Leptothrix cholodnii SP-6: one gene and its partner. The protein of the gene in region 1 interacts with the protein of each later gene in a pairwise test. Links are inferred from orthologs where the notes say so. Each region holds a gene or a part of one and is shown on either strand. Other genes may lie near its edges.

Region 1 (2,945 bases):
CCTCGAAGTCGAGCTCGGCACGCGGCCCCAGGCCCGCCAGGTCGGCAGCGACGTCACGGCCCTGACCGTCCACGTTCGCCTCGAAGACCAGCCCGTTCCAGATCTGCACCGGGTAGTTGCGCAGGTTCAGGCACGGGTCTTCCTTGAAGTGCGGCGCGCCGATCAGCTGGCCGTCGAGGCCGTAGGTCCAGCGGTGCAGCGGGCACACCACGTTGGAGCCGGTGTTGCCACGGCCCTTGAGCATCACCGCCTGGCGGTGCCGGCAGACGTTGGACACCAGCTCGACGCCTTGGGCCGTGCGCACCAGCGCGCGGCCCTCGCCTTCGTTGGCCAGGGCCTGGTAATCGCCGACCTCGGGCACCATGCGCTCGTGCCCGAGGTAGCGTGGTCCGGAGGGGAAGATCTGGCGCATCTCCTTGTCGAAGAGTGCCTGGTCGAAATAGCTGCTGACCGGCAGTTGCGTGCGGCTTCTCTGTAGAGCTTCGAGTGTGATGCTCAGGTCGGACATGATCCCCAGGATCTCCAAGTGCATGTCGAACCACCACCCCTGACGGCCCGGCTTGGGCAGACAGAAAAAGGATGCGTGTCGACCGTTGGATCGGGCGATCAGGCTGGCGGAAGGTTCGAATGCCAGACTGCGCTCGCGGCGGAACACGCGGGCCGGGGTGGGCGGACGCCCAAGACGGGCACGGGATTGTAGCCACCGTGCACTGATCGGCCGCCTACAATCCAAGGCTTTCTCGAACATCTCATGCCCACCAAGAGCGCCCCTGCATCCGTCCCTGCCGAACCCGCCAGCTACGAGCAGGCACTGCAGGAACTGGAGCGGCTGGTGGTCAGCATGGAAAACGCCCAACTGCCGCTCGACCAGCTGCTCGACAGCTACAAGCGCGGCGCCCAGCTGCTGAGCCACTGCCGCGCCCGGCTCGAAGCCGTCGAACAGCAGGTGCAGGTGCTCGAGGCCGGACAACTCAAGCCCTGGAACGACGCCCCATGAGTGCCTCCCCGTTCGACGACTGGATGCGCACCGCGCTCGATCAGGTCGAGATCGAACTCGATCGCCAGGTGCCCGCCGACGCCCCCGCCGAACTCGGCCTGGCGATGCGCTACGGCGTGCTCGACGGCGGCAAGCGCCTGCGCCCGCTGCTGGTGCTGGCGGCGGCCGGCTGTGTCGACGGCCACCCCGAGGCGGCCCTGCGCGCGGCCTGCGCGGTCGAGCTGATCCACGCCTATTCGCTGATCCACGACGACATGCCGTGCATGGACAACGACGTGCTGCGGCGCGGCAAGCCCACCGTGCACGTGCAGTACGGCGAGGCCCGCGCGATGCTGGCCGGCGACGCGATGCAGGCGCTGGCCTTCGAGGTGCTGACGCCCGAAGACACCGACGATGGCGTGCCGCCGGCGCTGCAGGCGCGCCTGTGCAGCCTGCTGGCGCGCGCCTCGGGCGTGCTCGGCATGGCCGGTGGCCAGGCCATCGACCTGGCCCACGTGGGCAAGCAGATGGACGAGGCCGCCCTGCAGGACATGCACGGCCGCAAGACCGGCGCCCTGCTGCAGGCCAGCGTGCTGATGGGCGCGGCCTGCGGCCGGACCACCCCGGCGCAATGGCAGGCACTGGCCGACTACGGCTGGGCGATCGGTCTGGCGTTCCAGGTGGTCGACGACATCCTCGACGTCACGCAGTGCGCCGAAACCCTGGGCAAGACCGCCGGCAAGGACGCCGACCAGAACAAGCCGACCTATGTCTCGCTGCTCGGACTCGAAGGCGCCCGCGAGCGCGCCCAGTCCTTGCATGCCCAAGCCCACGCCGCGCTCGAACGCGGCGCATTCGCCGACGCGCGCTGGCTGGCCACCCTGGCCGACCGCGTGGTCGAGCGAGATTCCTGATACCGGCCTCGGCCTGCAGCCCCACGGAAGCCCCGATGAACGCCCAACCGCTGCTCCCCCGCATCCAGTCGCCGGCCGACGTGCGCCGGCTGTCCCGCGCCGAACTCAAGCAGCTGGCTGACGAACTGCGCGAGTTCGTGCTGCAAAGCGTCTCGCGCACCGGCGGCCACCTGTCGTCCAACCTCGGCACGGTCGAGCTGACCGTCGCGCTGCACCATGTCTTCGACACGCCCGAAGACCGGCTGGTGTGGGACGTGGGCCACCAGACCTATCCGCACAAGATCCTCACCGGCCGGCGCGACCGCATGAGCACGCTGCGCCAGCTCGGCGGCCTGAGCGGCTTTCCGCGCCGCGACGAGAGCGAGTACGACACCTTCGGCACGGCGCACTCCAGCACCTCGATCTCGGCCGCGCTCGGCATGGCACTGGCCGCCCAGCAGAAGGGCGAGAAGCGCCACGCGGTGGCCATCATCGGCGACGGCTCGATGACCGCCGGCATGGCCTTCGAGGCGCTCAACAACGGCGGCATGCCGCACGCCGGTCGCGTGCCCAACCTGCTGGTGATCCTCAACGACAACGACATGTCGATCAGCCCGCCGGTGGGCGCGCTCAACAAGTACCTGGCCCGGCTGCTGAGCGGGCGTTTCTATGCCGCCGCGCGCGAGGGCGCCAAGAGCGTGCTCAAGTCGGCGCCGACGCTGTTCGAGCTGGCGCGCCGCTTCGAGGAACACGCCAAGGGCATGGTCGTGCCGGGCACGATCTTCGAGGAGTTCGGCTTCAACTACGTCGGCCCGATCGACGGCCATGACCTCGACGCGCTGATCCCCACGCTCGAGAACCTGCGCGACAAGCCCGGCGCGCAGTTCCTGCACGTCGTCACCAAGAAGGGCTACGGCTACAAGCTGGCCGAGGCCGACCCGATCGCCTATCACGGCCCCGGCAAGTTCGACCCGCAGATCGGCCTGGTCAAGCCGGCCACGCCGCCCAAGACCACCTTCACCCAGGTGTTCGGGCAATGGCTGTGCGACATGGCCGCCGCCGACCCCAAGCTGGTG
Region 2 (2,933 bases), 3.6 Mb from region 1 along the record:
CGAGGCGGTCGTCCCCGAGGCGCCCCAAGCCGAAGGTGCCACCGATGCCGCCGCAGCCGACGCGCCGGTGGTGGCCAGCGCGCCCAAGGTCGTGATCCCCGACATGAGCCCGGCGGCCTGCGCGCAGCAGCTCAAGAGCCGTTTTCCGGCCCTGTTCAGCGGTGCGCCGCGGCCCGTCAAGCTGCGCATCCAGGCCGACATCCAGGCGCGTGTGCCGGGTGTCTTCACCAAGCAGGTGCTGTCGGCCTTCCTGCGCCGCCACACCGGCACCACCGCCTACCTGATCGCGCTGACCAAGGCGAGCCAGCGGTTCGACCTCGACGGCCAGCCCGCCGGCGAGGTCAGCGACGAACACCGCCAGGCCGCCAACGAGGAACTGCAGCGTCGCCGCGGCGTGCACGACGAACGCCGCGCCGCCGAAGACGAGCGCCGCGCGCTCGAACAGCAGCAGTGGCACAACCGCGCCCAGCTGCTGCGCGACTTCCAGGTCACCACGCTGACCCGCGCCAACTTCTGCGCCCTCAAGGGCGTGGCCGAGGATCAGCTCGACGGCCTGCTCGACATCGCCCGCCGCGAAGCCGCGGAGTGGGCCGCCAACCGCCCGCCGGTGCAGGAACGCGAACAGCGCGAGCCCCGCGACGCACGCGGCCCCCGGCGCGACGACCACCGCGGCAACAACCCGCGCCCGGCCGGCAACCGCCCCGCCGGCGGCCGCCCGCCGCGGCGCTGAGGTCGTGGTGGCGACGGCGCGGCGACAATCGGGCCCCTGATTTCGCCAACGGCCGCACCGGCCCCGTCGCCATGAAACCTCTGGGCACCCCCCTCTCTCCCGACGCCACCCGCGTGATGCTGCTGGGCAGCGGCGAACTCGGCAAGGAAGTGCTGATCGCGCTGCAGCGCCTGGGCGTCGAGACCATCGCGGTCGACCGCTACGACAACGCGCCCGGCCAGCAGGTGGCGCACCAGTCGCACACCATCGCGATGAGCGACCCGGCCGCCTTGCGCACGCTGATCGAGGCCGAGCGGCCCGACCTGGTGGTGCCCGAGATCGAGGCCATCGCGACCCAGACGCTCGAAGCCCTCGAGGCCGAAGGCGTCGTTCGCGTCATCCCCACCGCCCGCGCCACCCGCCTGACGATGGACCGCGAGGGCATCCGCCGCCTCGCCGCCGAGACGCTGGGCCTGCCGACCAGCCCCTACCGCTTCTGCGACTCGCTGGCCGAGCTGCAGGCCGCGATCGACGGCGCCGACGGCCAGCCCGCCATCGGCTACCCCTGCATCGTCAAGCCGGTGATGAGCAGCTCGGGCAAGGGCCAGAGCAAGATCGACGGCCCGGCCGACGTGCAGGCGGCCTGGGACTACGCGATGGTTGGCGGGCGAGTCAGCAACGGCCGCGTGATCGTCGAGGGTTTCATCGACTTCGACTACGAGATCACCCAGCTCACCGTGCGCGCGCTGGGCGCCGACGGCCAGGTCGAGACCCATTTCTGCGACCCGATCGGCCACGTGCAGGTGCGCGGCGACTACGTCGAGAGCTGGCAGCCGCACCCGATGCAGCCGGCCGCGCTGGCGCTGTCGCGCCACATTGCCAGGACCGTGACCGACAACCTCGGCGGCCAGGGCCTGTTCGGCGTGGAGCTGTTCGTCAAGGGCGACCTGGTGTGGTTCAGCGAGGTCAGCCCGCGCCCGCACGACACCGGCATGGTGACGATGATCACGCAGTGGCAGAACGAGTTCGAGCTGCACGCCCGCGCCATCCTCGGCCTGCCGGTCAGCACCGCGCTCAAGAGCCCGGGCGCCAGCGCGGTGATCTACGGCGGCGTCGATGCGCCGGGCGTGGTCTACGACGGCGTGGACGAGGCCCTGCGGGTGCCGAACTCGGAGATCCGCCTGTTCGGCAAGCCCGAGAGCTTCGAGCGCCGCCGCATGGGCGTGGCGCTGGTGCACGACGCGGATGTGGACGTGGCGCGCACGCAGGCCAAGCTGGCGGCGGGCAAGGTGAAGGCGCGGCCGGCCTGACCCGGCGCGCCGGTTCGGGCGCGGGTCGTGATGCCGTAACATCACGATACATATGAAAGCGCTGCAAAGTTCCCTCGCCCGTGACGTGCTGGCCGACCCGCGGGCGTGCGAGCAGCTGCGCCACTTCCTGAGCACGCCGGCGCCTGCGGCAGGCACCCGCGCCAGCGCGCCGGGCCCCGTGATCGAGCTGCGCAGCGGCGGGCGCACCCAGCGCTTCAAGCCGGTGGTCGTGCCCAAGGCCCGTTGACGCAGGCGCGGCACGATGACGCTCGCGCTGCCGGCCCTGCTGCTGCTGCTCGCCTGCTGGCCGGGCTGGATCGCCCGCTCGTGCATCCGGCGGGTCGGCGGCCACGCGCCCGACGGTGCGACCCGGCCGCAGGCCTGGACCGAAGCGCTGCTCTGGGCCGCCGGCCTGCATGCCGGGCTGATCGGCGGCAGCAACGTGCTGGGCTGGCCGCTGCTGCCGGCGGGCGAGCTGCTGCAGCTGCTGTCGCCCGAGCCGGCGCGGCAGGCCGGTGCCTGGACCGCACTGGCCGCGCACGGCGCCGGCCTCGCGGCCTACGCCGCGGCGGTGCTGGGGCTGGCCGCTGCCGGCCCCTGGGCCCTGCGCCGGCTGGTGAGCCGCTTCCGGCTCGATCGCTGCGCCAGCCCGCTCGGCCCGCTGCTGCGGCCGGCGCGGGCGCACTGGTATTACCTGCTCAGCGGCGCCGACTTCACCGCCGACGCGCTGCCCGACCTGATCGCCGTCACCACCGTGGTCGACGTCGCCGGCCAGCCCTGGGTCTACAAGGGCGTGCTCGACGAATACTTCGTCGACCCCCAGGGCCAGCTCGACCGGCTGATCCTGCAGCAGGTGGTGCGCCGGCCGCTGGGCGTCCAGGCCGCGCCGCAGACCCGGCCGCAGGACCGCTTCG

Evidence for each region. The genes of interacting proteins can lie anywhere in the genome.
Region 2: the proteins of LCHO_RS16810 (region 1) and purT interact in binary tests that used the Escherichia coli proteins (3 or more experiments, as listed by UniProt). The link is inferred for Leptothrix cholodnii SP-6 from one-to-one orthologs.

What each region holds. Positions count from the first base shown.
Region 1 is NC_010524.1:3,747,214-3,750,158, forward strand. What follows is about bases 132-2,941. They hold LCHO_RS16810 (polyprenyl synthetase family protein), read left to right. Parts: upstream 132-993; coding sequence 994-1,890; downstream 1,891-2,941. Other genes in these bases: LCHO_RS16800 (aromatic ring-hydroxylating oxygenase subunit alpha), read right to left, coding at 132-508; xseB (exodeoxyribonuclease VII small subunit), read left to right, coding at 752-997; dxs (1-deoxy-D-xylulose-5-phosphate synthase), read left to right, coding at 1,926-2,941. Outside these bases: more of LCHO_RS16800, read right to left, coding at 1-131; more of dxs, read left to right, coding at 2,942-2,945.
Region 2 is NC_010524.1:124,695-127,627, forward strand. Bases 113-2,910 are described here. They hold purT (formate-dependent phosphoribosylglycinamide formyltransferase), read left to right. Parts: upstream 113-801; coding sequence 802-2,019; downstream 2,020-2,910. Other genes in these bases: LCHO_RS00605 (ProQ/FINO family protein), read left to right, coding at 113-730; LCHO_RS00615 (hypothetical protein), read left to right, coding at 2,072-2,266; LCHO_RS00620 (hypothetical protein), read left to right, coding at 2,282-2,910. Also shown: more of LCHO_RS00605, read left to right, coding at 1-112; more of LCHO_RS00620, read left to right, coding at 2,911-2,933. UniProt on the Escherichia coli protein: Involved in the de novo purine biosynthesis. Catalyzes the transfer of formate to 5-phospho-ribosyl-glycinamide (GAR), producing 5-phospho-ribosyl-N-formylglycinamide (FGAR). Formate is provided by PurU via hydrolysis of 10-formyl-tetrahydrofolate.